4 regions of the Variovorax terrae genome follow, and region 3 is predicted to be linked to each of the others. Evidence: predicted binding sites of a transcription regulator. Region 3 holds the regulator's gene; each other region holds the start of a gene.
What was found. Region 3 encodes sigma-54, which starts transcription at its own class of promoters, with help from an activator protein. Its sites were predicted from a motif close to TGGCANGNAANCTGCTTT; they were not measured.
Positions count from the first base shown of each region.

Region 1: the regulator sigma-54 is predicted to act here: its motif matches at 1,099-1,116, upstream of MMF98_RS21520 (pilin).
Region 2: the regulator sigma-54 is predicted to act here: its motif matches at 6,417-6,434, upstream of MMF98_RS20930 (ammonium transporter).
Region 4: the regulator sigma-54 is predicted to act here: its motif matches at 1,924-1,941, upstream of MMF98_RS04710 (CmpA/NrtA family ABC transporter substrate-binding protein).

Region 1 is NZ_JALGBI010000003.1:438,008-445,578, reverse strand. Features, by position in the region: gene MMF98_RS21525 (PglL family O-oligosaccharyltransferase) at 1-421, opposite strand, end outside; gene MMF98_RS21520 (pilin) at 568-1,059, opposite strand; gene MMF98_RS21515 (GspE/PulE family protein) at 1,231-3,651, opposite strand; gene MMF98_RS21510 (3',5'-cyclic-nucleotide phosphodiesterase) at 3,648-4,439, opposite strand; gene MMF98_RS21505 (CHASE2 domain-containing protein) at 4,449-6,698, opposite strand; gene MMF98_RS21500 (FHA domain-containing protein) at 6,736-7,389, opposite strand; gene MMF98_RS21495 (Stp1/IreP family PP2C-type Ser/Thr phosphatase) at 7,440-7,571, opposite strand, start outside.
Region 2 is NZ_JALGBI010000003.1:315,843-323,413, forward strand. Features, by position in the region: gene MMF98_RS20890 (KpsF/GutQ family sugar-phosphate isomerase) at 1-703, shown strand, start outside; gene MMF98_RS20895 (KdsC family phosphatase) at 767-1,348, shown strand; gene lptC (LPS export ABC transporter periplasmic protein LptC) at 1,345-1,998, shown strand; gene MMF98_RS20905 (SDR family oxidoreductase) at 2,033-2,818, shown strand; gene MMF98_RS20910 (RNA recognition motif domain-containing protein) at 2,913-3,386, opposite strand; gene MMF98_RS20915 (RNA recognition motif domain-containing protein) at 3,669-4,031, opposite strand; gene MMF98_RS20920 (zf-HC2 domain-containing protein) at 4,223-4,429, opposite strand; gene MMF98_RS20925 (sigma-70 family RNA polymerase sigma factor) at 4,426-4,995, opposite strand; gene MMF98_RS20930 (ammonium transporter) at 5,144-6,346, opposite strand; yybP-ykoY riboswitch at 6,466-6,648, shown strand; gene MMF98_RS20935 (TMEM165/GDT1 family protein) at 6,651-7,232, shown strand; gene MMF98_RS20940 (DUF4136 domain-containing protein) at 7,242-7,571, opposite strand, start outside.
Region 3 is NZ_JALGBI010000003.1:710,349-717,919, forward strand. Features, by position in the region: gene lptA (lipopolysaccharide transport periplasmic protein LptA) at 1-26, shown strand, start outside; gene lptB (LPS export ABC transporter ATP-binding protein) at 23-793, shown strand; gene MMF98_RS22735 (RNA polymerase factor sigma-54) at 888-2,441, shown strand; gene MMF98_RS22740 (Bug family tripartite tricarboxylate transporter substrate binding protein) at 2,539-3,540, opposite strand; gene MMF98_RS22745 (D-2-hydroxyacid dehydrogenase) at 3,585-4,553, opposite strand; gene MMF98_RS22750 (mandelate racemase/muconate lactonizing enzyme family protein) at 4,595-5,782, opposite strand; gene MMF98_RS22755 (MarR family winged helix-turn-helix transcriptional regulator) at 5,779-6,309, opposite strand; gene MMF98_RS22760 (THUMP domain-containing class I SAM-dependent RNA methyltransferase) at 6,611-7,571, shown strand, end outside.
Region 4 is NZ_JALGBI010000001.1:999,809-1,007,379, reverse strand. Features, by position in the region: gene tsaD (tRNA (adenosine(37)-N6)-threonylcarbamoyltransferase complex transferase subunit TsaD) at 1-471, opposite strand, end outside; gene MMF98_RS04715 (nitrate regulatory protein) at 556-1,770, shown strand; gene MMF98_RS04710 (CmpA/NrtA family ABC transporter substrate-binding protein) at 2,090-3,346, shown strand; gene ntrB (nitrate ABC transporter permease) at 3,358-4,293, shown strand; gene MMF98_RS04700 (ABC transporter ATP-binding protein) at 4,290-5,120, shown strand; gene nirB (nitrite reductase large subunit NirB) at 5,136-7,571, shown strand, end outside.

The sequences.
Region 1 (7,571 bases), 270 kb from region 3:
CCTTGAAGTATTGCGCGATGGATGCCAGCGCAGCCAACAGGCTACCCGCCAGCAATCCCATGGCGATGGCTCGACGCCATTGCGAAGCCTGTGGCCCCAAGCACGCGGCGTACCCGATCCAGGCCGACAGAGCAGCGCATGCCAGATAGCCAAACACAGCCATGCTGGCCTCAGCATTTTTCAGCCCAAACGACACATACTGCGCGACAACACCGCAAGCGAGCACACCAAAAGCGGCGAGCATCACTTTCAGTTCGCGTGGCATGCGCTGCAGTGGAACCGGGCTTTGCCCCACCATGATCAGCATGATGGCCATACCAACCGTGCACAAGACTTCGGCCGCAAAGTTGGTCAAAGGCAGCGTGCCATACCCCACCAGGAAAGGAAGCCCGAAAACGGCGAAGCACACGAGATAGGCCACGCGGTGGAGCTCCACCCCTGCCGCTCCGAACACTCGTTCTTTTCCGATGCCTTCAACCCGCATAACCCATCCGTCTCACGTGCATTTTCAATTTGCCATATGGAAAAGGCACCCGGAGGTGCCTTTTCTACTGAAAAAGAAATATCTTAAATACCGCGGCACGAACCCGGCAGATACTTGAGGGGCACGTCCGACCCGGCTGCGGAACCCGGGCCGCACACCCACATTGAAACCGCAGAACCGGCTGCGAGCGTTCCGGTCGACGGCGTGCCATAGGGGGTCAACGTGATCCACTTGCTATTGATCGTAGTGTCAGCAAAAGTGTCCGACGCTTGCACGCTGACCGATCCGCCTGCGCTGGTCGTGATGCTGTTGACATACTTGCTGGGAGACGGCTGACCAATGGCCGCACCACCTTCACAGCCCCACGAATTGGCGGTCGGCAGATTCGTGGCTGACTGGAAGATTTCCGTGATGCTGGTCCGGCAGGCCGAAGCCGCCAGAATCACTTCCGACATCTTGGCACGCTTGGTGTAGTCCTGGTATGCAGGCAGCGCCACGGCGGCCAGGATACCGATGATCGCGACCACGATCATCAATTCGATCAGGGTAAAACCCTTTTGTAGCTGACGCTTCATGAATAACCTCCGGAGTTAGAAAAAGAGAAGCGAGTCTAAACAGCAATTGGCATGCCATAGCCGCCCATGCGCGCCTTGACGATTGTTTCCCTTAAATACAACAAAGAGTGACAAAACCGGTGCGCACGCTCTGCACCAAATCGGCAGTAGTTGACAATTTTGTCTTCCCTTTCATTTGATGCACACGGAGCGAACCTGCTTCAGGTCGGTCATGCCCAGCATGGTTTTTTCCATTCCATCCATCTTGAGCGTGCGCATGCCCCCCTCCACCGCCGCCGCAAAGATCTCGGCCACACGGGCGCGCTCCTGCACCAGCCTCTTGACGGTGTCATCGGCAATCAGCAGTTCGTGCAGGCCGATGCGCCCCTTGTAGCCCGTCTTGTTGCACTTGTCGCAGCCCACTGCGCGGTAGAACCTCAGCCGGTCATTCTCCCCGTAGGCCTTGATCCACTCCTCGTAGAGCTTGTTGGCCTCCCCGGCATAGCCCGCTTTCCATGCGGCCGTATGGCGCAATTCCTCGGCATATTCAGCAACGAAGGCCTTGACCTCTTCCGAATCAGGTGTGTAGGTTTCCTTGCAGTCGCACAATTTCTTGGCCAGCCGCTGCGCCAGGATGCCCAGCAGCGCATCAGCAAAATTGAAGGGGTCCATGCCCATGTCCAGCAACCGGGTGATGGACTCCGGCGCAGAGTTGGTGTGCAGGGTCGAGAACACCAGATGTCCCGTGAGCGATGCTTCCACGCCCATCGAGACGGTTTCCTTGTCCCGTGATTCGCCGACCATGATGATGTCTGGATCGGCTCGCAGGAAGGCGCGCATTACCAGCGCAAAGTCGATGCCGGCCTTCTTGTTGATCTGGACCTGGCGCAACCCTCTCTGCGTGATTTCCACCGGGTCTTCCGCCGTCCAGATCTTCGTGTCGGGGGTGTTCAGGAATTTTAGGATGGAGTGCAATGTGGTGGTTTTCCCCGAGCCGGTGGGGCCGCACACATAGAACAGGCCATAGGGCTTGCTGACGGTTTTCTCGAGCCGCTCCTTGTTGTGCGGCGTCAGCCCCAGCTTCTCTAGGGGAATGGGTTCGCCCGCAGCCAGGATACGCATGACCACGTCTTCCACGCCGCCAGCCGAAGGAATGGTGGCCACGCGAAGCTCGATGTCCAGCGGGCCGAATTTCTTGAACTTGATCTTTCCATCCTGCGGCTTGCGTTTCTCGGAAATATCGAGATCGCACATGATCTTCAGCCGCGTGACCATGGCCTGGCGAAAGTGCGCGGGCACCTCGATGTAGGGCACCAGCGAACCATCGATGCGAAAGCGGATGCCGGTCTTGGCCTTCCCCGGCAAGGGCTCGATGTGGATATCCGACACCTTCTGGTTGTAGGCGTCGATGATCACCTTGTTGACGAACTTGACCAGTTCATTGTCGGCTGCCGCGGACTCCAGCGACGAATCGTCTGCACCTTCTTCATCAGCGGGTGCATTCAGATCTGCCAGCAACTGGTCGATCGAGCCACTCTCGACCCCCGCGCCATAGAGCTGACCCAGGGTTTCTTCAAACTCCGTTTGCGTGGTCACGCGGTAGGCAAACTTGCCCATGCGGGGAAACACTTGCGGCACCACGCGCGAGCCACGAACGGCCTCGGGATCCACGCACATGACGACCAGGCCGTCCCTCGAGTCTTCCAGAGGAATCCAGCCCTGCTCCTCGATGAATTCACGCTTGAGCGGGCCATGCAGCAATTCGGAACGGATCCGCCCCGAATTGAAAGGCTCGTACGGCACCCCGAAGAATTTCGACAGAGAGGGGCCGATCTGTGAGGGGCGAATCTGGTACTCCGCCATCAACATGTGCTCGACGGAGCGGACTTCCTCGCGCGCCTTCTGCATGCACAGGTGCAGCTCATCCGCCGTCAGAACGCCATCAGCCACCAGACCATCGTATTTGGTGGCTTTGCGGCGCGAGCCCTCTTCCGCTCGCCGCATACGCTGGCGAATGGCCGTGGCCAATGTCTTGCACAGCTGAGACGCGCCTTCGATTTCCAGCTCACCGAAGGGCTGGTCGCTTTTGTTGTTGATAACCTGCAGCACGCCATGCAGCGTGTCGCCGTCGAGAATCGGCACCACCAGCATCTGCTTGGTCCGGTAGCCGGAGCGCTTGTCGACTTCCTTGAGAAAGCTGAGCGTCGGATGGATCCGCTTGAGCGCCTCGTCATCATAGACATCGGCAATGTTGACCAGTTGCTTGCTCAGCGCCACATAGCCTGCGATGCTCTGCGCGCTGATCGGCAGCTTCAGGTCCTTGGCGGTATTGAGCCCGGTCTTGAACTTGGAAACGATGGCCGCGTGGTCTTCGCTCACCGCATACAGGGTCAGACGATCGGCGTTGAACAGCTTGCAGATGTCCTGGCTGGACTCCAGCATGATCTGGTCGATGTTCTCCGTTTCATGAATCCGCGTGCTGACCTGCTGCAGTTGCCGGTAAAACAGAACCTCAAAGGTCATGCCCCGTTTTTCGGGGGGAAGCATCTGGGAGTCAAAGAAAGCCTGCTCGGAATCCTTGCCGGACAGGGCGGGCTTCAGCACTGCGCTCATAGTTCGAACTCCTGACCTGCCCGCAGCCAGCGGATGTCATGGGTCACATTGGGCCCAAACGGCTGGGTCTGATCAAACCGCTGGATCTCGGCCATGATCAGTTCGGTCTCCGCAGGCTTGGTGTGGGTGATGTAGATAGGGTAGTTCTTCCCCTTGCCAATCAAATCGAGCTCATCTGCCAGGGCATGCGGAGACAGGTGCAGGCTGCGGTGCGCGAGCTCCTGCTCCCTGTTGCTGAACGCCGTCTCGATGACCAGCATGGCCACGTTGAGCTGGTTGACCCGCCGCCAGAACGCCGGATTGCGCTCGGTATCCCCAGTGAAAACCCAGCAGCCTCGCCCCTGGGTCACGGCGTAGCCGACGGCGGGCACGGTATGGACGGCCGGCAGCACCTCGAACAGTTTGCCCTTGAGCTGCAGGATCTGTCCGACTTGAATTTCGTGGAAGCTGATGAACGGTGCCTCCGGGGTCGGAATGCGGCTGAAATCAGGCCAGATGATGTTGTTGAATATGTGGGCCTTGAGGGCCGCGATCGTGCCCGCCAAGGCATGGATCTGCAGCGGTGTGGTGCGTTGCGCGGCGATCGCGTCCACCATCAGGGGCAGCGCGGCCACATGGTCGAGATGAGAGTGCGTGAGCATGACATGGTCGATGCCGCGCATTTCGTCGAGCGTGAGATCGCCAACGCCCGTGCCGGCATCGACCAGAACCTCGCCATCAATCAGGAAAGAGGTGGTTCGGCAACCTTTGGCAATAGCACCGGAGCAGCCCAGCACGCGCACTTTCATTGCAGCCCCTCACTTGGTTTCAAAGTTGGTCGCACCGTCCCACCCAGGATCAAACGGCAACAACCTCATCGAGGCTACTCGCTCTGAATAGAGCTGGTAAAGGTATTTTTTCGCATTCATGCGCTGCAGATTGAGCAATTGCACGTCGCACGGATCCCAATCCTGGGCGCGGTAGGACTTGAGCGCCCCGGCCCAGGTCCTGAGTTCCGCTGCATGCTCCTTGTCCAGGCGGTCTGCCGGCGCCATGGGCCAGAAAATAGCCACGGCCTGCTCCTTGCCCTTGACACGCACCTTGTCCAGTTCCTGCCAGGCAAAATCAGGCGCCAGCTTGCGCGTGGATTCGCTCACCACGATATCGACACCATACGCCTTCGACAGCCCCTCCAGCCGCGATCCGAGGTTGACCGAATCACCGATCACCGTATAGCTGCGGCGGATGTCCGACCCCATGTCGCCGACACACATGGTGCCCGTGTTCAGGCCGATGCCGATACCGATTTCGGGAATACCGGCCGCGCGATGCTCTTCATTGATCTTGCGGACCGCCTGGGCCATCTCCATCGCCGTCTTGACGGCCAGATGCGCATGATTCGGCGTATCCACCGGGGCGCCCCAGAAAGCCATCACGCAATCGCCCATGTATTTGTCAATGGTGCCTCGATTGGCCCGGATCAGGTCCGTCAGGCGGCTGAACACACCATTCAGCAGTTCCTGAAGCTGCGTCGGCTCCATCTGCTCGGACATCTTGGTGAAGCCACGCATGTCGCAGAACATGACGGTCAACTCCTTGTTGGCCGCTTTCATGCTGTAGCTGTCGGGGTCCTTCACCATTTCATCGACGAGTTCCGGCGGTACATAGGTGCCGAACAGGTTCGCGAGTTCACGTTTGGAGCGGCTTTCTACAAAATAGCCGTAACTCATGTTCAATGCAAACGCGGTCAGCGCCATCAGCAACGCCGAGGCCAGCGGCAGAACAAGGCCATACCCCAGATACAACCAGAAATTCAACCCCACTTGGGCGGCAATAACGGCCGCACTCAGCATGACGGCCCGGGGGGCTGAAAGCTGTGGCAAGGTGAAGGCCAGTATCAGGCCGGCCAGCACCAGGGTGACCACCTCGAAGCCGACGGCATAGTCGGGCTTGACGAAAATCTTTCCATCGAGCAGCCCCGAGATCACATTGGCGTGCGTCTCGACGCCGGGGTAGGTCTCCCCCACGGGCGTGACGCGCAAATCCAATAAACCGGGCGCGGTCGTACCCAGCAGGACGATCCTGTCTTTGAGGCTCGCCTCGGGCAAGCGCCCGGACAGCACATCGGCCGCTGAGATATACCTGTAGGAGCCGCCGCTGGCCCCTCCACTCCCCCGAAATGGCACCAGGGTGGCCACCCGATCGTCCACCGGGATGGCCAGCGTCTTGCCCCCCTGCTTGAGCAGAATGCTCTCCAGCCCCTGATAGGTGCGGCTGAGAAAACGCTCCTTCGGAAAACCCGGCTCGACTTGCGGGGAGCCCACCAGCATGCGAAACATGGCCAGGGACAGCGATTCGTAGTACTGCCCGTCGTATTCCGCAATCAAGGGAATGGAGCGCACCACCCCATCGCCATCCGTGATGGAATTGAAGAAGCCCGCCACCGGTGCCGCCCGGGCCAGCGGTTCAATATTGGCACCATACCCATTCCAGGACGTGAAGCGGATCGGCCGGCCCTGCAGGGCTTCACGCTGCATGACCGGCGCGGGCAGGACGCCCTTGGTCCGGCCATCCCGGTCGCTCGTAAAGTAGTAGCCCAGAACAACGGGCCGCTTTTCCAGCGCCTTGGCAAACAAGGCGTCGTAGTCCAGGCCGGCCTGCAGCCGGCTCAGCCGCTCGGCGAAGCCCGGCTGATCGCGCAGTTCCCCTTGCGCCAATTGCTGAAGGCTCTTCAACCCCGAACTTTCGTCGGCTTCGGCAAACAGAACGTCGAGACCGAGAATGGCCGCTTTCTGTCGTGCAAACAGCTCATGGGTCAGGTTCGCCAGCTTGTCGCGGCCCCAGGGCCAATGCCCGACCTCGGCCAAGCTCTTCTCGTCGACATCGACAATCACCACCCTGTCATCCAGGGTTCGAGGCATGGTGACCCGCAACCGGCCGTCGTAAATGATGTCATCCAGGCGCTGCAGCACGCCGATTTTCAGCACCCCGCTGGCATGGAGCAGAACAAAAACCAGTGGAAGCAGCGTGACCGCGATCCGGGGCCAATGCTTGAACAGAGATCCCATGGGGCCCCGAGACGCTCAGTGATCGCGCACGGCTTGCTCAGGCCTGCACGAACTGCATTTGTGTTCCTGCCAGCTCCAGCAGATCTCCATTTTTCAAGGTCACCGGCTCGGCTCCGATCGGCGCGCCATTGAGCGTCGGCTTGTTGACGCCCTCGACGTGAGCCACCACAAAACCGTGCGGCCGCTTGGTGATGGCCGCCACAGCGACGCCGGGCTTGCCGATGGTGGTAACCACCTTGACCAGGGGCACTTCGCGCCCCGCGGCGGCGCCTGACAACACCTTGATGGCAGCATTGCTGGCGGCACCATCGACCGGCGCCGCCGGCGCGGCAGCGGGCTGGGCCGGTGCAACGCCTGCAGCCCCCGCCTTGATGACCATCGTCTTCTCGAAAGTCGGCCCGGCGGCCTCGTTCATGAACTTGATCTTGTACTTGCCGATTTCAACGGTGTCGTTGTTCTGCAGCAGTTGCTTCTTGACGGCCTTGCCATTGATGTAGGTGCCATTGGTGCTGTTGAGGTCTTCCAGATAGACCTCGTTGCCCATCATCTGCATGACGGCGTGCTCCCCGCTGACAGCCAGGTTGTCGATCACGATGTCGTTGTAAGGCCGCCGACCCAGCGTCGTACGGTCTTTGGTCAACTGCACTTCTTTGATGACGACACCGTCGATCGAAACGATCATTTTCGGCATGGTCGACTCCTGTTTCTGTAACTTGTTTTTGGAAACATGATCCCGGGCTGCTAGTTGCCTAGCAGCCTGGAGATCAAACCGCGCTTCTGCGACCCCATGCTGGCCTGCGCCAGCAAGACGGAAATATTATCGCGCCCGCCATTGGCGTTCGCCGTCTGAATCAACTGCACCGCCTTCTGCGA
Region 2 (7,571 bases), 390 kb from region 3:
GATCGACGTGGTGCTGGCCATCTCCAACAGCGGCGAGGTCGAGGAGCTGAGCGTGCTGCTGCCGGTGCTCAAGCGCCTGGGCGCGCCCGTGGTCGCGATGACCGGCGGCCTGCAGTCCACGCTGGCCCGGCATGCCAACCTGGTGCTGGACAGCGGCGTGGAGAAGGAGGCCTGCCCGCTCAACCTCGCGCCCACCGCCAGCACCACCGCGCAGATGGCGCTGGGCGACGCGCTGGCCGTGGCCCTGCTCGATGCGCGCGGCTTTCGCACCGAGGACTTCGCGCGCTCGCACCCCGGCGGCGCGCTGGGCCGCAAGCTGCTGACCCATGTGAGCGACGTCATGCGCTCGGGCGAGGACGTGCCGCGCGTCGGCCCGCAGGCCAGCTTCAGCGACCTGATGCGCGAGATGAGCGCCAAGGGCCTGGGTGCCTCGGCCGTGGTGGATGCCGACAGCCGCGTGCTCGGCATCTTCACCGACGGCGACCTGCGCCGCCTGATCGAGCGCGGCGTTGACCTGCGCGCCGCCACCGCGCAGGACGTCATGCACGCCAGCCCGCGCACCATCCGCGCCGATGCGCTCGCGGTCGATGCGGTCGAGCTGATGGAGCAGCACCGCATCACCAGCGTGCTGGTGGCGGATGCCGACCTCCGGCTGGTGGGCGCGCTCAACAGCAACGACCTGATGCGCGCGAAGGTGATATGAGTCTTCAGGCTCCGCATGCGATGGCATCCCACCTTTGCGCTTCACTGCGCGGGCCGGTGAATCATGGAAGCTGAGCCCTTGGCCTCGCAGCTGCCCTGGCTCGAACCGTCCCTGAGCTTCCCTGCGGAGCTGCTGCTGCGGGCGCAGGGCATCCGCATCGCCTTCTTCGACGTGGACGGCGTGCTGACCGACGGCGGCCTGTACTTCTCGGAGGCGGGCGAGACCCTCAAGCGCTTCAACACCCTGGACGGCCACGGCCTCAAGCTGCTGCAGAAGGCCGGCATCACGCCGGCCGTGATCACCGGGCGCGATTCCAAGCCGCTGCGCACCCGCCTGTCGGCGCTGGGCATCACGCAGGTGCGCTACGGCACCGAAGACAAGCGCCCGGCCGCCGAGCAGATGCTGGCCGCGCTGGGGCTGGACTGGTCGCAGGCCGCGGCCATCGGCGACGACTGGCCCGACCTCGCGGTGATGCGCCGCTGCGCCTTGGCCGGCGCGCCGCCGCAGGCCCATGCCGAGGTGCGGGCGGCGGCCCACCACGTCACGCAGGCCCGGGGCGGCCAGGGCGCGGCGCGCGAGTTCTGCGACCTGCTGCTGGTGGCCAGCGGCCGCTACGCGCAGCTGCTGCAGGACGCCGGCGCATGAGCGCCGCGCAAGCCGCCCATGGCCTCGGCCAGGCGCTGCGCCTGTGGCGCGCGGGCTGGGAGCGCGCCTCGATCTACCTGCCCATCATCCTGATGGGCGTGCTCGCGCTCGGCAGCTACTGGCTGGTGCGCACCACCCCGATCTTCAGCCTGCCCGGCACCGAGAAGCCGGCCAGGCATGTGCCCGACTATTTCATGCGCCAGTTCTCGGTCAAGACCTTCGACGCCGGCGGCCGCCTCAAGAGCGAGGTGATCGGTACCGAGGCGCGCCACTACCCCGACACCGACACGCTGGAAATCGACCAGCCGCGCATCCGCTCGTTCAGCGAGGACGGGCGCCTGACCACCGCCACGGCGCGGCGCGGCCTGTCCAATGGCGACGGCTCCGAGGTGCAGCTGTTCGGCGACGCCGTGGTGGTGCGCGAGGCCACCACCGACAAGGCCGGCAACCTGCTGCCGCGCTTCGAGGCCCGCAGCGAGTTCCTGCACGCCTTCACGGACACCGAGCGCATCATCACGCACCTGCCGGTGGTGCTGATCCGCGGCGAAGACCGGTTCACGGCCGACTCGATGGACTACGATAACCTCGACCGCCTCATGAACCTGCACGGGCGGGTCAAGGGCCTGCTGGTGCCCAAGGCCACCAAGTAAGCATCATTCAACGGCCGTTCGCGGCGGAGGCAGCATGTCCCGACTCGTCTTCATCACCGGCGCTTCCAGTGGCATCGGCCAGGCGCTGGCCTGGCGCTTCTACCAGGCCGGCTACGCGCTGGCGCTGGTGGCGCGCCGCACTTCCGAGATCGAATCATGGGCAGGTCGGCACCAGCTGGACGCAGGGCGCTACAAGATCTATAGCGCCGACGTGTCCGACGCCGACAGCGCCGTGGCCGCCGGCCAGGCCTGCATGGCCCAGCAGGGCGTGCCCGACGTGGTGATCGCCAACGCCGGCATCAGCATCGGCGTGGACACGGCGGTGCGCGCGGACATCGACGTCATCGCCCGCACCTTCGCCACCAACAACATCGGCATGGCGGCAACGTTCCATCCGTTCATCGAGGCCATGGCGCGGCGCGGCTCGGGCGCGCTGGTCGGCATCGGCAGCGTGGCCGGCATCCGCGGCTTGCCGGGGCATGGCGCCTATTGCGCAAGCAAGGCGGCCGTGATCAGCTACTGCGAATGCCTGCGCGGCGAGCTGCGGTCCTCGGGGGTACGGGTCGTCACGATCTGCCCGGGCTACATCGACACGCCGCTGACGCGGAAGAACCGCTATGCCATGCCGTTTCTGATGCAGCCCGAGGCCTTTGCCGACAAGGCCTTCGCCGCCATCGAGGCGGGTGCGAGCTACCGCGTCATTCCGTGGCAGATGGGCTTGGTGGCCAAGCTGCTGCGCCTGCTGCCCAATGCGCTGTTCGACAAGGCGCTGGCCGGGCGGCCCCGCAAGCACCGCGAGGGAGACGGCGCGGCCTCCTGAGGGCTTCGCCTTGCGCGCGGGCGCCCGCGCGGTCTGGATGGCGCAAAGCAAAAAGGCTCCGTGAGGAGCCTTTTTTCATGGGGTTGCCGGGGCTTCAGTAGCCGCCGCCACCACCGCCGTAGCCGCCGCGGCCACCACCGCCGCCGCCACCGCCACGCGGGCCAGGGCCGTAGGGGCTGCGGAAACCGCCGTCGCCACTGCGGCCACCACCGCCGTAGCCGCCGCCACCGCCTTCGCGACGGCCACCGCCGCCGCCACCACCGCCGTAGCCGCCACCACCGCCGCCGCCAAATCCACCACCGCTGCGGGGGGGACGGGCTTCCATCGGGCGGGCTTCGTTCACGACGACGCTGCGGCCGCCCAGGGGCTGGCCGTTCATGCCGTTGATGGCGGCCTGTGCCTCGGCATCACTGCCCATTTCGACAAAGCCGAAACCCTTGGAGCGACCGGTGTCGCGTTCCATCATCACCTTGGCGCTGGTGACCGCGCCAAATTGACCAAAGGCTTGCTCCAGGTCGCCGTCGCGCACCGAATAAGGCAGGTTGCCGACGTACAGTTTGTTGCCCATGAAGGGACTCCTCAATTAAACACATTGACTTTAGCGATGGAGTCCCGAAAACGCATTCAACAAACCGGAGAGACGCGAAAGTGACCTGTTCACCGCAAACTTGGCGCAGGCGGTTTCCCACCCAAACCTCATCCATTATGCGCCACATATCCGGGAATCATGCAAGCGTCCAGCGTGTTGCAAGATGTGAATAATCACCAAATTCCAACAAAAAAGAGCCCCGCAGGGCTCTTTTCGTGATCCGGACGGCCCGTTGCGGGCCGCTCCTGCCGTCGGCAGGGATCAGTAGTTGTTGCGGCCGCCGCCGTAACCACCGCCGCCGCCGCTGCGGCCACCGCCGTAGCCGCCACCACCACCGCCGCCGAAGCCGCCGCCACCGCTGCGGGGGGGACGGGCTTCCATCGGGCGGGCTTCATTGACCACCAGGTTGCGGCCGCCCATGGACTGGCCGTTCATGCCGCTGATGGCGGCTTGTGCTTCGGCATCGCTGCCCATTTCGACAAAGCCGAAACCCTTGGAGCGACCGGTGTCGCGTTCCATCATGACCTTGGCGCTGGAGACGGTGCCGAACTGGCTGAAAGCCTGTTGCATGTCGCTGTCGCTGAAGGAATAGGGCAGGTTGCCCACGTAAAGTTTGTTGCCCATGAAGGGACTCCTCAAAAAAACTCAGAGCGCGATGGAGTCCGATAAACGCAATCAACAAAACAGTAAAGACTTCAAAGACGCGAAGCCGACCGATCACCGCAGGAATGTGCGGCCCCTGAAGGCTGCACCCTCCCATTATCCGCTATATTGCCGCCGCGCGGCAAACCGGCTGCCGCGCGCGGGCCGCCGGCCTACCCGCCGGGGGTGTCGTCCCCGGTGTAGTGGCGCCATTGCCGCATGGCGTTGCGCATGGTGAGCAGCTGCCGCTCGAACCTCGGGCAGGCATGGCAGGCCAGCAGGTGAAGCCGCAGCGCAACCCGCTCTGCCAGAGGCAGGGCGCGGTCTTCGCGCGCGATGAGCAGCGCGGCCACTTGCTTGCAGGTGCGTCGCAGGATCATGGTCGGGATGGGGCCGAAGGGCCGAACCAGTTGAGCTCCAGGCACTCGCGCAGCCGCAGCCGGGCGCGATGCAACTGAACGTAAAGGTTGGTCGAGGTCAGGTTCAGTTCCTTACAAATGTCCTCGCTGGGCAGTTCCAGCCACTCGCGCATCAGGAACACGCGGCCCAGCGCGGCCGGCAGTTTCTCGGCGCAGGCCTCGAGCACCAGGAAGAACTGGCGCGAGTTCAGCTCCTGCTCGGGATTGCCCCAGTCCGAGGGCGGGTGGGCGAAATGGCCGTCGGCGCGGAACACCAGCGCGTCCAGCTCGTCGCTGCCGTCGGCGCCGCCGTCATCGAGGCTGACTTCGCGCGAGCGCTGGCGCAGCTGGTCGATCACCTTGTGCTTGAGGATGCCCACCAGCCAGGTCTTGAGCTGCGAGCGGTTGCCGAACGACTGGGGCTTGGCCAGCGCGGCCACGAAGGTCTCGGAGACGGCGTCTTCGGCCCACGCGTCGTTGCGCAGCTGCAGGCGCGCGAAGCGCAGAAGGTAGGCGTGGTGCTCGGCGAGCTGGGTTTCGAGCGACATGGCGGCGGGTGGCTGGGAAGGCATCATCGTACAGGGCCCGGGGTGAGGGAAACCCGGGCCTTCCGAAGGCCGGCTGGCCCGATTCCACCCTGAAATCAGGCCGATGTCCAAATGCAGCGGTACTTTTGTGCTATTAAAACAGGAGCAACTACCAGTTCGCCTCGCGCCCCGGCGTGGCGCCGATGCGGTGGATCGACAGGTCGGCGCCCTCGTATTCCTCTTCCGGCGAAAGCCGCAGGCCCATGAAGAGCTTGAGCGCGCCGTAGACCACCGCGCCGCCCAGCAGCGCCCAGGCCACGCCCATGATGGAGCCGATCAGCTGCGCGCCCAGGCTCACGCCGCCGAGCCCGCCCAGCGCCCGGCTGCCGAACAGCCCGGCCGCGATGCCGCCCCAGGCGCCGCACAGGCCGTGCAGCGGCCACACGCCCAGCACGTCGTCGATCTTCCAGCGGTTCTGCGTGAGCGTGAACATTGCCACGAAGATCGCACCGGCCACCGCGCCCACGACCAGGGCGCCCAGCGGGTGCATCAGGTCCGAGCCCGCGCACACGGCCACCAGCCCGGCCAGCGGGCCGTTGTGCACGAAGCCCGGGTCGTTCCGGCCGCACGCGAGCGCGGCCAGCGTGCCGCCGACCATGGCCATCAGCGAGTTCACGGCCACCAGGCCCGAGATCTTGTCGATGGTCTGCGCGCTCATCACGTTGAAGCCGAACCAGCCCACTGTCAGGATCCAGGCGCCCAGCGCGAGGAACGGGATGTCGGAGGGCGGGTGGGCGCTGACGCCGCCGTCCTTGCGGTAGCGGTTGCGGCGCGCACCCAGCAGCAGCACGGCCGGCAGCGCCAGCCAGCCGCCCACGGCGTGCACCACGATGGAGCCCGCGAAGTCGTGGAATTCCGCGCCTGTGAGCGACTGGATCCAGCCCTGCACGCCGAAGTGCCGGTTCCAGGCGATGCCCTCGAAGAACGGGTAGACGAAGCCGACGATCACCGCCGTGGCGATGAGCTGCGGCCAGAAGCGCGCGCGCTCGGCGATGCCGCCCGAGATGATGGCGGGAATCGCCGCCGCGAAGGTGAGCAGGAAGAAGAACTTCACCAGCTCGTAGCCGTTCTTCGCGGCCAGCTGCTCGGCGCCCACGAAGAAGTGCGTGCCGTAGGCCACGCCGTAGCCGACCATGAAGTAGGCGACGGTGGAGACGCTGAAATCCACCAGGATCTTCACCAGCGCATTGACCTGGTTCTTCTTGCGGACCGTGCCCAGCTCCAGAAACGCGAAACCGGCATGCATGGCCAGCACCATGATGCCGCCCAGCAGGATGAACAGGACGTCCGTGCCCTGTTTGAGTGCTTCCATAAGGCCTCTTTGGATGAAATTGCTTGTTGTTGGTGCGCGCCAGCGTGTCTTTGCGCTGACGCACCAAAATCAAGCAAAAAGTGCGCCAGAAGCGTGCGGCGCCATCGCCGGGCTATAATCCGGCCTGTCATTGGGGAGTAGCCTCCCTTCGATTTCGAGAGGGGTTTGCGTCAACAGACTTGGGTCTTCGGCCCATGGCGCAAACGGTTTTCCGGACTTGGCGAGACCTTTGACTGCGCAGCCTCCGTTTTGGCCGGGGATGCCGCGCAGTCAATGGTTCATTCGTTCCGGCCGGAGTACTTTCATGGAAGCCTTTCTCGTCTCCACCGGTATCGTCGCGCTCGCCGAAATAGGCGACAAGACCCAGCTGCTGTCGCTCGTGCTGGCGGCGCGCTTTCGCAAGCCCTGGCCCATCGTGCTGGGCATCTTCGTGGCCACGCTGGTCAACCATGCGCTGGCCGGCGCCGTCGGCGCCTGGGTCACCACGGTGCTGGGCCCCGACGTCCTGCGCTGGGTGCTGGGCCTGTCGTTCCTGGCGATGGCCGGCTGGATGCTGATTCCCGACAAGCTCGACGAGGACGAGGCCGGCACCACGCCGCGCCTGGGCATCTTCGGCACCACCGTCATCGCGTTCTTCCTGGCCGAGATGGGCGACAAGACGCAGGTGGCCACGGTGATGCTGGCGGCGCAGTACCACGCCTGGGCCTGGGTCGTGGCCGGCACCACGCTGGGCATGATGCTGGCCAACGCGCCGGTGGTCTGGCTGGGCGAGCGCGTCACGCGGCGCATGCCGGTGCAGTGGGTGCACCGCATCGCCGCGGCGGTCTTCCTGATGATCGGGGTGCTGGTGCTGGCCGCGCCGCTGATGGCGCTCGCCAAAGCCTGAGCCGCCGGCTCAGGGGCTGGTGCGGGCCGGCTGGGCCGGGTCGAACTTCAGCACCCGCACCTGGCCGCTGGCTCCGGGGAAGCCCTCGAACACGCTGCGCACGAGGTAGGGCATGGTGGCCGCGAGGTCCGGCGCATCGTCCTGGATCACGGCGCTGGCCTCGAACACCGCCGGGGCCTTGCCGCCCGGCGGCGCGGCGAGGTTGTCGCGGATCACCACGTTCAGGCGGTTGACCTGCAGGGTGCGCGTCACGAGCTGGTCGCCGATGTAGCGCGGCCCGTAGGGGCCGTAGCCATAGGTGCCGCCGATGAAGGCGCCGCGCCGCGAGAAGCGACCCGA
Region 3 (7,571 bases):
CCAACCTGGGCGGGGAGAAGCGGTGACGGCGGCGAACGCGGAAGCGGCCGCCACCAGCCGGCTCGAGGCGCGCCACCTGCAGAAGTCCTATGGCAGCCGCAAGGTGGTCAAGGATGTTTCGCTGGGCGTGCAGAAGGGCGAGGTCGTCGGCCTGCTCGGGCCCAACGGCGCGGGCAAGACCACCTCGTTCTACATGATCGTGGGCCTGGTGCGCGCCGACGCCGGCGACATCAGCATCGACGGCCAGCCGGTCGGCCACATGCCGATCCACCGCCGCTCGCGGCTGGGCCTGTCCTATCTGCCGCAGGAGGCCTCGATCTTCCGCAAGCTCAGTGTCGAGGACAACGTGCGCGCCGTGCTGGAACTGCAGAACGACGAAGCCGGCCAGCCGTTGCGCCACGAGGAGATCGAGCGGCGCCTGACCGCGCTGCTGCAGGACCTGCGCGTGGAGCACCTGCGCGATTCGCCGGCGCTGGCGCTGTCGGGCGGCGAGCGCCGCCGCGTGGAGATTGCGCGCGCGCTGGCCACCCAGCCGCGCTTCATCCTGCTGGACGAGCCGTTCGCCGGCATCGACCCGATCGCCGTGATCGAGATCCAGCGCATCATCGGCTTCCTGAAGTCGCGCGGCATCGGCGTGCTCATCACCGACCACAACGTGCGCGAGACCCTGGGCATCTGCGACCACGCCTACATCATCAGCGACGGCCACGTGCTGGCCCAGGGCACGCCCTCGGAGATCGTCAACAACGCCGACGTACGCCGCGTGTACCTCGGCGAGCATTTCAGGATGTGATGGCTTCCGCCCGCTGTCTGCCCATGGCGCGCGGCCGCCGCACTTGCTCGGAGAGCGGCCGTTCGCTGCCTTTGGCCGCGGGGCCGCAGCTGCCGTGAAACAAGGCCTTTCCCTTCGCGTCTCGCAGCACCTGGCGCTCACGCCGCAGCTGCAGCAGTCGATCCGGCTGCTGCAGCTGTCCACGCTCGAGCTGAGCCAGGAAGTCGAGCAGATGCTCGACGACAACCCCTTTCTCGAACTCACGCTGGACGAGGCGCCGCGCGAGGAGTTCGGCCTCGCGCAGGCCGATGCGCCGGCGCAGGACGACGGCCACGAGGCCGAGGTTGCTCCTGATTCGATAGCAAACTATCAAGGCGACACAGGGACCTCTGCTCCCAATGATTCAGAAAACCCGGCGGCGGCCGAGGATGCGCCGGATTGGGAGGGCGATGGCGGCATCGACATCGCCCCCGACGACAGCGAATGGGGCGGCGACGCGCCCGCGCGCAAGAACAACAACCATGACGGCGACGACGTCGACGCCACCGAACTCGCGCGCAGCCAGGAATCGCTGCAAAGCCATCTGCACCGCCAGGCGCTGGCGCTGCGCCTGGACGACACCGACCGGGCCGCCCTGAGCTTCCTGATCGAGTCGCTCAACGACGATGGCTACCTGGAAGACTCGCTCGAGGCGCTGGCCGTCAGCCTGGCCGGCGACGACCTGGAACAGGGCGAGGAGTTGGTGCACCGCTTCACGGTGGCGCTGCACCTGCTGCAGCACCTGGAGCCCACCGGGGTGGGCGCACGCACGCTTAGCGAGTGCCTGACGCTGCAGCTGAACGCCCTGCCGCGCACCGTGCCGGACCGCGATACCGCCCTGGCGCTGTGCGCCCTGCCGATCGAGCTGCTGGCGCGGCGCGATGTGAAGCGCCTGGCCCAGCTGTGCGGCCACAGCGAGGCCGACGTGCGGGCCGCGATCCCGCTCATCACCCGGCTCGAGCCCAAGCCGGGGCGGCGCTTCGTCGACGTGGAGCGCAACATCATCGTGCCCGACGTGATCGTGGTCAAGGCGGGGCGCGGCGCGCAGGTGCGCTTTCGCGTGCAGCTCAACCCCGACGTGATGCCACGCCTGAAGGTGCACGACATCTACGCCAACGCGCTCAAGTCGCACAAGGGCGAGGGCCACCAGGCGCTGCAGCAGCGGCTGCAGGAGGCGCGCTGGTTCATCAAGAACATCCAGCAGCGCTTCGACACCATCCTGCGCGTCTCCAACGCCATCGTCGAGCGCCAGAAGAACTTCTTCGTGCACGGCGAGCTGGCGATGCGCCCGCTGGTGCTGCGCGAGATCGCCGACGAGCTGGGCCTGCACGAGTCCACCATCTCGCGCGTGACCACCGCCAAGTACATGGCCACGCCCTACGGCACGTTCGAGCTCAAATACTTCTTCGGCTCGGCCCTGGGCACCGAGACTGGCGGCAACGCCTCCAGCACCGCGGTGCGCGCGCTGATCAAGCAGTTCGTGGCCTCCGAGAGCACGAAGAAGCCGCTGTCGGACAACCAGATTTCCGAGATGCTCAAGGAGCAGGGCATCGAGTGCGCGCGCCGCACGGTGGCCAAGTACCGCGAGGCGCTGCGCATCGCGCCCGCCAACCTGCGCAAGGCGCTGTAGCGGCGGCCGGCTCGACTGCTCGTCGCGCACCCCGGCGCGCCGCCTCAGCGAGGAGGGGAGGACGTTCCAGCAGGTGAAGGGCGCGCCGCGGCGCCGCTCAGTCTTCCGCGGTGAACCCGGTCGACTGCACGATCGCGCGGTAGCGTTCCCAGCTCGACTTGACCGCGGCGCCGAACTCGGCCACGCCCTGCGCATCGGCCTCGGTGCCGAGCTGGGCCAGGGCCTCGATGCCCTTGTCCGAGCGCACATAGCCCGAGATCGCGGCATTGGCGCGCGCCACCAGCTCGGGCGCCGTCTTCGCCGGGGCGAGCACACCCGACCAGTCCTGGAACACCACGTCGCGGTAGCCCGACTCCACCATCGTCGGCACGTTCGGCAGGAAGCGCGAGCGCTTGCTGCCGGTGACCGCGAGGATGCGGAGCTTGCCGTCGGCCGCGTGTGGAATGATCTCCGGCAGCGGGCTCACCGTGGAGCTGACGTGGCCGCCCAGCAGGTCCACCACGGCCGGCGCGCCGCCTTTGTAGGGCACCAGGCGCAGCTCGATGCCCGCGGCGCGGCTGAACATCACGCCGGCGAAATGCTGGCTCGAGCCGCTGGCCGTGCCGAAGTTGGAGCGGGCCGGATTCGCCTTGCACCAGGCCACGAACTCGGCCAGCGTCGTGACGCTGGCGGGCACGCCCGGCCCGATCGCCAGGCCCAGCATGCCCTTGGAGGTCGGGGCCACGGGCGTGAAGTCGGCCATCGCGTCATAGCTGAGCTTCTTGTAGATGTGCGGGAAGATCGAGATCGGGAAGGTCGGCGTATAGAGCATGGTGCTGCCGTCGGCCGGGCGGTTCTTCACGTACTCGACGCCCACGCGTCCGCCGGCGCCCGCGCGGTTCTCCACCACCACGTTCTCGGCATAGCGGCCGCGCAGGCCGTTCTCGGCCACCAGCCGCGCCACGGCATCGGTGGCGCCGCCGGCCGGGAACGGAACGACCAGGGTCAGCTGCTTGATCGGCGGGGTGGTGTTCTGGGCGCGCGCGGCCCAGGGGGCGAGCATGGCGGGCAGCGCCGTGGCGGCGGCCACGGAGCGGACGAAATGGCGGCGGGTGGTCATGAAGTTGTCTCCTTGGATCGGATCGGAAGGGGCGGCCCGGCGCGTCAGCCCGCCACCTGGTGCAGCAGGGGCTGGCCGGCGATGAAGCGGCGCAGGTTCTCCGCCGCGCCGCCGGCCAGCCGCGCCACGGTGGCGGGGCTGCCGGAGCCGGCGAAGTGGGGCGAGAGGATGAGGTTGGGGCTGTCCCACAGCGGGTCGGTGGCGGGCAGCGGCTCGGGGTCCACCACATCGAGGCCGGCGCCGGCCAGCCGGCCGTTGTGCAGCGCCTCGCGCAGCGCCACCTGGTCGATCACGCCGCCGCGCGCCACGTTGACCAGCAGCGTGCCCGGCTTGAGGCGCGCCAGCGCGTCGCGGCCGATCAGGTGCTGGGTCTCGGGCGTGAGCGCGATCGACAGCATCACCGCGTCGGCGCGGCCCAGGGCCTCGTGCAGTTGCGACAGCGGCAGCGCTTCGTCCACCAGCGCGTCGGGCCGGGCCGAGCGCGACAGCGCCACGATGCGGGCGCCGAACGGCCGCGCGCGCTTGGCGATTTCCTGGCCGATCTGGCCGTAGCCCACGATCACCAGCGTCTTGCCTTCGAGCGCCCAGGCCCGCGAGCCCGGTGCCGCGCGGTCCCAGTGGCGTTCGGCCTGCTGCGCCAGCACGACGGGGATGCGCCGGCCCAGGGCCAGCAGCAGGGCCATCGCGTGTTCGGCCACGGCCGGCGCGGCGGCGCCCGCCGCATAGGTGACCGCGATGCCGGGCGGCAGGCCCGCGGCCTCGAAGCCCTCGCGGCCGGCCGAGACGAAGTGCAGCCAGCGCACCGTGTTGCCGGGCGCGCGCAGCTGCTCCACCACCTGGCGGGCCTCGGCCTCGGGGGCGTCGGCCAGCACGACGCCGGCCGCGCCGGGCAGGGCGGCCAGCAGCTGCGGCAGCGTCTCGGTCACTGTCAGCTCGGCGCCCGGCACGGCGCCAAGCTGCTCGGCGATCACGGCCCGGCCGAGCTGGATCTTGGGCCAGTAGAGGATGCGCATGAGGAATCTCCTTGGAAATAGGTTCGGGGTGGAAGGCGGTGTCAGGCCGCGCGCACGGGATGGGCGCGCAGCGCCTCTTCGTTGACGTCGGCGCCCCAGCCCGGGCGGTCGGGAACCAGCATGTGGCCGGCTTCGAGCACCGGGGTGTGGGTGAGGAAGCCGCGCGTCCACGGCGCCTCGTCGGGGCGCAGCTCCATGATGCGCACATTGGGCACGGCGGCGCAGAAGTGCAGGCTCATCAGGTTGCCCAGTTCGCCCACCGGGTTGTGCGGCGCGATGTGGGTCTCGAAGGCGTCGGCCAGCGTGGCGATGCGCACCGACTGCCACACGCCGTTCCACATCGGGTCGATGATGGCGGTGTCCACGCTGCGGCCGGCCAGGTAGGGCCGGTATTCGTGCAGGCCGTGCAGGCCTTCGAGCGAGGCGATCGGCGTGCGGGTGCGGCTGCGGATCATGGCCAGCGCCTCGGGGTCGCGGATGTCCAGCTCCAGCCAGTACAGGTTGAGCGGCTCCAGCCGGCGCGCCAGGCGCAGGTAGCCCTCGGGCCGCTGGCTGAAGCTCACGTCCAGCATCAGGCCGGTGTGTGGGCCGATGCCCTCGCGCAGCGCGGCGAGCTGGTCCACGATGGCCTGCAGGTGCGCGTCGCTGATGCTGCGGTCGAGAAAGCCCGGCGCGATGCGGAAGCCGCCGTTGAACATGTAGGGCGTCTCCTTGTCGAAGAACACCGGGTTGGTCTTGACGCCCATGAAGCCTTGCGCCACGGCCTCGCGGCCCAGCCGCGTGAAGTCGTCCAGCGTGCGCACGGGCTCGTAGCCCAGCTTCTCGTACAGCGCGGCGTGGCGCACGCGGTAGCTGCCGCAATGCGTCCAGTAGACCGGCACGCGGTCGCGGAACGGGCCGCCGAACAACTGGTACACCGGCACGCCCAGCGCCTTGGCGGCAATGTCCAGGCAGGCGTTCTCGATCGCGGCCACGGCCTGGTGCGAGATGCCGCCGGCCGCCACGCGGGTGGTGGCCAGCAGCGATTCGCTGAGGCGCCCCACCTGGCGCGGGTCCATGCCGATGGCCAGCTTGCCGAAGGCCAGCACCAGCGGCGCCAGCGTGGCGCCGGAGAAGCCGTCGTAGAACTCGGCCCAGCCGACCAGGCCCTCGTCGGTGCTGATCTTGATGTAGGAGCAGGTGCGGTAGCCTCCGTCGGCGTGCAGGGTTTCGACTTGTGTGATCTTCATGGGGTTTCCTTGGGGGCCAGCGCCGGGGCGGCGGCCAGCAGTTTGTGCAGCGTGGCGTAGAGGGCCGTGCGCTCGCCGTCGTCCAGCACCTCCAGCAACCGCGTCTGGCTGCGCCGCGCCACGGCCGTCACCCGCCGCGCGAGTTCGCGCCCGGCGGGTGTGATGTCGACGATCAGCCGGCGCCGGTGCGCCTCGTCCACGCGGGTGCTCACCAGGACGCGCGCCTCCAGTGCGCGCAGCACGCGGCCGGCATAGGCCTTGTCGAAGAACGAGGTGCGGCACAGCGCGGCCAGCTGCATCGGGGCGGACTCGTGCAGCCGCGCCAGCAGGCGCCACTCCGGCACGCTCAAGTCATGCTGGCGGGCGTAGACGCTGGTGACTTCCGCCTGCACCAGGTTGGCCACGCGCATCAGCAGGGCGCTCGGATAGTCGTCCAGCATCAGCTCCGTCCCGCAAAGACGGGTGTCGAGCCAGGGGCAGGCGGCGGCGCCCGCAGTCTCTGTCTTCTTGCGTTTCAATGTAGACATGTCCACATTCTGTGACGGGAGGGCACCGTGGGCTCTTGGTGTTTTCCCGGTAGGCCAAAAGGGTCCATGAAGCCCTTGAAATACGTCAAAAGCAGCAGGGGTCCTTGTCGTGCGGTGATAGTTTGCTCTCTTTTTCATAGCGGCTGGAGTGGCCGGATTCCCTGGCGGGAGCCGCGTGCGGGCCTGCGGACGCCCGGCGCCCGCGAGGCCGGGCCGCCGCCGTGCCCCGGCCAGCCAGCGCCGCCGCTTCACCCTGGCCGGCGCGCGCCCCGGCGGACCGCGTATCCTCGGGGGCTGACCCATGAACCAACTCCAACTCTTTCTGCCTTGCGCCGCCGGCGTCGAGGACTACCTGGCCGACGAAGTGCATGCGCTCACCGGTCTCACGGGCCACGACCTGCTGGTCGGCCGCGGCGGCGTGATCGCCAAGACCTCCTGGCGCGACGCGATGCGCCTGAACCTCCACAGCCGCCTGGCGCAGCGCGTGCTGGTGCAGCTCTCGCTCACGCCCTACCGCGATGAAAACGACCTGTACGAGGCCGCGGCCGCCGTGGCCTGGGAAATCTGGTTCACCCCGAAGCAGAGCTTCAAGATCGAGGTCACCGCGCAGCACAGCCCGCTCAAGAGCCTGAACTTCGCGGCGCTCAAGATCAAGGACGCCGTGGCCGACCGCTTCCGCCACAAGAGCGGCGTGCGCCCCGACGTTGACACCCAGTGGCCCGACGTGCGCCTCTACGCGCACCTGACCACCGACACCGCCACGCTGTACATCGACACCTCGGGCGAGCCGCTGTTCAAGCGCGGCTGGCGCGAGGACAAGGGCGAGGCGCCGCTCAAGGAAACCCTGGCGGCCGCGATGATCGCCGCCAGCGGCTGGGACCCGCACGGCGCGGCGCCCGTGCCGCTGTACGACCCGTGCTGCGGCAGCGGCACCATCGCCATCGAGGCCGCGCAGATGGCCTGCCGCATCGCGCCCGGCCTGCTGCGCCGCTTTGCCTTCGAGAAGCAGCTGCCGTTCCAGGCCCATGTCTGGGACGCGCTCAAACAGGAGGCGCGCGGCGCCGTGTCCCGCCCGGCGGTCGAGGTGTTCGGCAGCGACGTGGCGCACCGCATGGTGGACTTCGCCGAGCGCAACGCGCAGCGCGCCGGCGTGGCCGAGGCGGTGCAGCTGCGCGGCGGCGACGCGCTGCAGCGCATGCCGCCCTGCGAGCGCCCGGGCCTGATGCTGCTCAACCCGCCCTACGGCGAGCGCATCGAGGCCG
Region 4 (7,571 bases), on a different contig from region 3:
CAGCTCATAGCGGCCCACGCCGTCCACCCGCATGAGCTGGGTGTGGCCGCCCGACACCAGCAGCGCCACGAACGGAAACTGCGGCGGGTCCGCGCTGAGGAACGGCGACAGCAGATGCCCTTCGAGGTGGTGCACGCCCAGCACCGGCCGGGCCGTGGCGGCGCCGAGGGCACAGGCCACGCCAGCGCCCACCAGCAGCGCACCGGCCAGGCCCGGGCCGCGCGTGTAGGCCACCACGTCCACCTCCGCAAGGCTTCGCCCGGTCTCGGCCAGCACCTGTTCGGTCAGCGGCAGCACGCGGCGGATGTGGTCGCGGCTGGCCAGCTCGGGCACCACGCCGCCATAGGCCTGGTGCATCTGGATCTGGCTGTGCAGTCCATGGGCCAGCAGGCGCGGCACGCCCGGGCCCGCCGCTTCCACCAGCGCCACCCCGGTTTCGTCGCACGACGATTCGATTCCCAATACCAGCATGGGACCAAGTGTAAAGTGCGCGCGCGCCGGCAGCGCCGCGCAGGGTCTTGCGGCACGGATATTGCCTGCACCTGAGGCACGCCCATGAAATCCGGACTCAGCTTTCTCGTCGCCGCCCGCCAATGCGAGATTGGCGAACTCGAACAGCTCGCGCTCACCAGCGAGCTGGTGAGCGTCATCGGGCGGCTGATCCACGCGCTGCAGCGCGAGCGCGGGATGTCCAATGTCTTCCTCGGCTCGCAGGGCACGCGCTTTGGCGACCCGCGGCGCCAGCAGGTGGCCGAGTGCGAGCAGGTCGAGCAGCGGGTGCGCGAGCATTTCGACACGCTGGACACCGATGCCAGCCGGGTGCGCAACGGCGCGCGCCTGTTCAGCCGCATCGCCTTCGTGCTGCACGCGCTCGACGGCCTGCCCGCCCTGCGCCAACGCATCGGCGCGCAGGCCCTGCCGCCCGAGGAAGCCAGCGCCGCCTTCGTGCGCTTGATCGCCGGGCTGCTGAGCGTGGTGTTCGAGGCCGTGGACAGCGCCACCGACCCGGACATCTCGCGCGCCCTGGTCGCGATGTTCAACTTCATGCAGGGCAAGGAGTTCGCGGGCCAGGAGCGCGCCTTCGGCGCCGCCAGCTTCGCCTCGGGCCACACCGACCTCGCGCGCCAGCAGCAGTGGCGGCACCTGATCGAGTCGCAGGAGCGCTGCTTCGAGGTCTTCGCGGACTTCTCGGAGCGGCCCGTGCTCGACGCCTGGCACGCCAGCCAGCAGGATGGCGGCCTCGCGGAGCTGGAGCGCCTGCGCCGCATCGGCTGCGCGCCCAGCACGGATGGCGCGCTCGACGCCAACCTCAGCCAGGCCTGGTACGAGGGCTGCACGCGCCGCATCGACGCGATGAAATTGCTGGAAGACCAGTTGGCCGTCCATCTGCGCGGGCTGTGCAGGCGCAAGATCGCCCAGGCCCGCACCGAGCTGCGCGACCAGCAGGCCATCCTGGAGACGCTGTCGCGCGAGGCCGGCGCGGCCGGGCCCGGCACGCCGGCGCACTACGGCCCGCAGCTCGAGCGCTCCATCCTGGGCATGGTGCAGGAGCAGGCCCACCGCCTGCAGGCCATGAGCGACGAGCTGGAGACGGTGCGCGCCGCGCTCGACGAGCGCAAGCTGGTGGAGCGCGCCAAGGGCTTGCTCATGGCCAGACGCCGGCTCGGCGAGGATGAGGCCTACAAGATGCTGCGCCAGACCGCGATGAACCAGAACCGCCGGCTGGTGGATGTGGCCCGGGCGGTGCTGGCGATGGCCGACTACCTCTGAGCCGGCTGCGGGCCGGCGGCTGCTGCGCCGCACAAATTCCGTGCCTGGGCGGCGGCGATGCACCAGGATGGACCGCCGCCGCCACGCCCGCCAGGCGCCCTGGCCCCCTCACGCAAGAGCGAAACGCCAGCAGCCCCTTCCTCGGGTAAACCCTGGCACGCTTTCTGCTTGAAGCTCTTCAAAGCCGGGCCAATGGCGGTTCGGCGGCAAGTCGTCTTCCAAGGCTTCTTCGGACAACGGCGTCCATTTCCACCTGCCCCGGGGCAGGTGAGAGATGGGCGCCGTTTTTGTTTTTGATTCGTCACACCAGGAGTTGAGCATGACGCAACCGTCTTTGGGCCCCTCGGCACCCGCCCGTCGCGATTTCATCAGGAAGGCCGGCGCTGCCGGCGGCGCGGCCCTGTTCGGCGGGCTCGGCGCGCGCGGCGCCTGGGCCGCGGGCTCGGATGCGCCGGAGAAGAAGGAAGTGAAGATCGGCTTCATCCCGCTGACCGACTGCGCCAGCGTGGTCATGGCCTCGGTGCTGGGCTTCGACAAGAAACATGGCGTCACCATCATCCCCAGCAAGGAGGCGAGCTGGCCCGGCGTGCGCGACAAGCTGGTCAACGGCGAGCTCGACCTGGCCCACGTGCTCTACGGCCTGGTCTACGGCGTGCATCTGGGCATCGGCGGCCCGAAGAAGGACATGGCCGTGCTGATGAACCTGAACCAGAACGGCCAGGCCATCACGCTGTCGAAGAAGCTGGCCGACAAGGGCGCGGTGGACGGCCCCTCGCTGGCCAAGCTGATGGCCAGCGAGAAGCGCGAATACACCTTCGCCCAGACCTTCCCCACCGGCACCCACGCGATGTGGCTGTACTACTGGATGGCGGCCTACGGCATCCACCCGATGAAGGACAGCAAGATCATCACCGTGCCGCCGCCGCAGATGGTGGCCAACATGCGCATCGGCAACATGGACGGCTACTGCGTGGGCGAGCCCTGGGGCCACCGCGCGATCATGGACGGCATCGGCATCACCGGCGTGACCACGCAGGACATCTGGAAGGACCACCCTGAGAAGGTGCTGGGCTCCACCGCCGAGTTCGTCAAGAAATACCCCAACACCGCCCGCGCGGTGACGGCCGCCATCCTGGAGGCCGGCCAGTGGATCGACGCCAGCCTCTCCAACAAGATGAAGATGGCCGACACCATCGCCGACAAGTCCTACGTGAACACCAGCGTGGACGCGATCAACCAGCGCATCCTGGGCCGCTACCAGAACGGCCTGGGCAAGACCTGGGACGACCCCAACCACATGAAGTTCTACAACGACGGCACGGCCAACTTCCCCTACCTGTCGGACGGCATGTGGTTCCTCACGCAGCACAAGCGCTGGGGCCTGCTCAAGGAACACCCCGACTACCTGGCCGTGGCCCAGCAGATCAACCAGATCGCGCTGTTCAAGGACGCCGCCGCCGCCAGCAAGACGGCGGTGCCCAAGGAAACCATGCGCACCAGCAAGCTGGTCGACGGCACCGTGTGGGACGGCAAGAACCCGGCCAAGTACGCCGACGGTTTCAAGATCAAGGCCTGAAGGGGAACGCCATGGTCAGCGCCGTCTTCCACACCCCGCTCGAGGCCAGTGCCTCGCCCGACCCTCGAGTTGCTACAAAAACAATAGCACCCAATGACCACCCGACGCTGACATCCGCCCCAAAACCCTTGAAAAACCCGGCGCCGGCCCCGCGCGCGCCCTTCGACTGGCGCGGCCTGTGGCTGCGCGTGCTGCCGCCGGTGCTCGGCCTCGGCCTGCTGGTGCTGGTGTGGGAACTGGTGGCGATGAAGAACAGCAACGGCTTTCCCACGCCGGCCGACACCCTCCGGCAGGCGGTGGAAGTGTTCAGCGACCCGTTCTACAGCAAGGGGCCTAACGACCAGGGCGTGGGCTGGAACGTGCTGTCCTCGCTCAAGCGCGTGGCGCTGGGCTTCGGCCTGGCGGCGCTGGTGGGCATCCCGGCAGGCTTCCTGATCGGGCGCTTCACATTCCTTTCCCGCATGTTCAACCCGCTCATCAGCCTGCTGCGCCCGGTCTCGCCGCTGGCCTGGCTGCCGATCGGCCTGCTGGTGTTCAAGGGCGCCAACCCGGCGGCCATCTGGACCATCTTCATCTGCTCGATCTGGCCCATGGTCATCAACACCGCGGTCGGCGTGCAGCGCGTGCCCAGCGACTACATGAACGTGGCGCGCGTGCTCAACCTCTCCGAGTGGAAGATCATCACCAGGATCCTGTTTCCCGCCGTGCTGCCCTACATGCTGACCGGCGTGCGCCTGGCGGTGGGCACGGCCTGGCTGGTGATCGTGGCCGCCGAGATGCTCACGGGCGGCGTGGGCATCGGCTTCTGGGTCTGGGACGAGTGGAACAACCTCAACGTCAAGAACATCATCATCGCCATCTTCGTGATCGGCATCGTCGGTCTCGTGCTGGAGTTCGCGCTCATCAAGCTCGCCACCGCCTTCACCTTCGAGGAGGTCAAGTCATGAACACCGCCAAGTACATCGAGATCCAGGGCGTCGAGCAGACCTTCAAAACGCCCAAGGGTTCTTTCCCCGCGCTGCGCGGCATCAGCCTCACGGTGGCCCAGGGCGAGTTCGTCGCCCTGATCGGCCACTCGGGCTGCGGCAAGTCCACGCTGCTCAATTTGATCGCGGGCCTGGCCGCTCCCACGCAGGGCACGCTGATCTGCGCCAACCGCGAGATCAAGGGCCCGGGGCCGGAGCGCGCGGTGGTGTTCCAGAACCATTCGCTGCTGCCCTGGCTCACCTGCTTCGAGAACGTCTACCTGGCGGTGGAGCGCGTGTTCGGCGCCTCCAGCCGTGTGACCGGCGTGCCGGCCGAGAACAAGGCACAGCTGCGGGCCCGCACCGACGCCGCACTGGCGCTGGTGGGCCTGAGCGCCGCCGCGCAGAAGCGGCCCGGCGAAATCTCCGGCGGCATGAAGCAGCGCGTGGGCATCGCGCGCGCGCTGTCGATGGAGCCCCAGGTCTTGCTGATGGACGAGCCCTTCGGCGCGCTCGACGCGCTCACGCGCGCCAAGCTGCAGGACGAGCTGCTGGCCATCGTGGCCAAGACCCGCAGCACGGTGGTGATGGTCACGCACGACGTGGACGAGGCCGTGCTGCTGAGCGACCGCATCGTGATGCTGACCAACGGCCCGGCCGCCACCATCGGCGAGATCCTGGCGGTGGACCTGCCGCGCCCGCGCAGCCGCGTCGCGCTGGCCGAGGACACCCGCTACCTGCACTGCCGCAAGGCCGTGATCGACTTCCTCTACACGCGCCAGGCGCATGTGGAGAAGGCTGCCGCCTGACTGCCGGAGAACACCATGGACATGCGCGTGAAGAAACAGAAACTCGTGATGGTCGGCAACGGCATGGCCGGCGTGCGCACGCTCGAAGAGCTGCTCAAGGTCGCGCCCGACCTGTACGACATCACCGTGTTCGGCGCCGAGCCCCACCCCAACTACAACCGCATCCTGCTGTCGCCCGTGCTCGCGGGCGAGCAGACGCTGGAGGAGATCGTGCTCAACGGCTGGGACTGGTACCGCGACAACGGCATCACCCTGCACGCCGGCAAGAAGGTGATGCAGATCGACCGCGTGCACCGCACCGTGCAGGCCGTCGATGCCCAGGGCGGCGTCACCGAAGCGCCCTACGACCGGCTGCTGCTGGCCACCGGCTCCAACCCCTTCATGCTGCCGGTGCCCGGCCGCGACCTGCAAGGCGTGCTGGCCTACCGCGACATCGCCGACACCCAGGCCATGATCGAGGCCGCGGCCAGGTACAGGAAGGCCGTGGTCATCGGCGGCGGCCTGCTCGGGCTGGAGGCCGCCAACGGCCTGATGAAGCGCGGCATGGAAGTGAGCGTGGTGCACGTGATGCCCTGGCTCATGGAACGCCAGCTCGACGGCGTGGCGGCCCGGCTGCTGCAGAAGTCGCTCGAGGAGCGCGGCCTGCGGTTCCTGCTCGGCGCGCAGACGCAGGAGCTGGTGGGCGACCAGGACGACGGCAAGGGCGGCCGCGTGAAGTCGGTGAAGTTCAAGGACGGCACCGAAGCCGAGGCGGATCTCGTGGTGATGGCCGTCGGCATCCGGCCCAACACCGAGCTGGCCGAGAAGATGCGCCTGCACTGCAACCGCGGCATCGTGGTCAGCGACACCCTGCAGACCGTGACCGATGCGCGCATCTACGCGGTGGGCGAATGCGCCAGCCACCGCGGCATCGCCTACGGCCTGGTGGCGCCGCTGTTCGAGCAGGGCAAGGTGGTGGCCAACCATCTCGCGCAGTTCGGCATCGGCCGCTACACCGGCTCGCAAACCTCCACCAAGCTCAAGGTCACGGGCATCGACCTGTTCTCCGCCGGCGAGTTCATGGGCGGCGAAGGCACCGAAGAGATCGTGATGAGCGATCCCTTCGCCGGTGTCTACAAGAAGCTGGTGGTCAAGGACGACCGGCTGGTCGGCGCCTGCCTGTACGGCGACACGGTGGATGGCAGCTGGTACTTCAAGCTGCTGCGCGACGGCCGCAGCGTGGCCGACATCCGCGACAAGCTGATGTTCGGCGAATCCAACATCGGCGACGTGGGCCACGAAGGCCACAGCAAGGCCGCGGCCATGCCCGACGACGCCGAGGTCTGCGGCTGCAACGGCGTGAGCAAGGGCACAATCTGCAAGGCCATCAAGGACAAGGGCCTGTTCACGCTCGACGAGGTGCGCAAGCACACCAAGGCCAGCGCGAGCTGCGGCTCCTGCACCGGCCTGGTCGAGCAGATCCTGATGTTCACCGCGGGCGGCGACTATTCGGCCACGCCCAAGAAGAAGGCGGTGTGCGGCTGCACCGACCACAGCCACCAGGACGTGCGCGACGCCATCCGGACCCACCGGCTGGTCACGATCGCCGACACCTTCCGCTTCATGGAGTGGCGCACGCCCAACGGCTGCGCCACCTGCCGCCCCGCCGTCAACTACTACCTGATCAGCACCTGGCCCAAGGAGGCCCGGGACGACCCGCAAAGCCGCTACATCAACGAGCGCAGCCATGCCAACATCCAGAAGGACGGCACCTACTCGGTGATCCCGCGCATGTGGGGCGGCGAGACCACGGCGGCCGAGCTGCGCCGCATCGCCGACGCGGTGGACAAATACCAGATCCCCACCGTCAAGGTCACCGGCGGCCAGCGCATCGACCTGCTGGGCGTAAAAAAGGAAGACCTGCCCGGCGTCTGGAAGGACATCGGCATGCCCAGCGGCCATGCCTACGCCAAGGCGCTGCGCACGGTGAAGACCTGCGTGGGCAGCGAATGGTGCCGCTTCGGCACGCAGGACAGCACGCAGATGGGCAAGGACCTGGAGCGCGCCCTCTGGCGCATGTACGCGCCGCACAAGGTCAAGCTCGCGGTCAGCGGCTGCCCGCGCAACTGCGCCGAGGCCGGCATCAAGGACGTGGGCGTGATCGGCGTGGACAGCGGCTGGGAGATCTATGTCGCGGGCAACGGTGGCATCAAGACCGAGGTCGCGCATTTCTTCTGCAAGGTCAAGACCGCGGCCGAGGTGCTGGAGTACAGCGGCGCCTTCCTGCAGCTCTACCGCGAGGAAGGCTGGTACCTGGAACGCACCGTGCACTACGTCAACCGCGTCGGCCTGGACGCCGTGAAAAAGAGAATCCTCGACGACCCCGAAGGCCGCCGGGCGCTGTGGGAGCGGTTGCAGTTCAGCCTGGACGGCGAGCCCGACCCGTGGTTCGAGTTCGACAAGGCGGCCGTG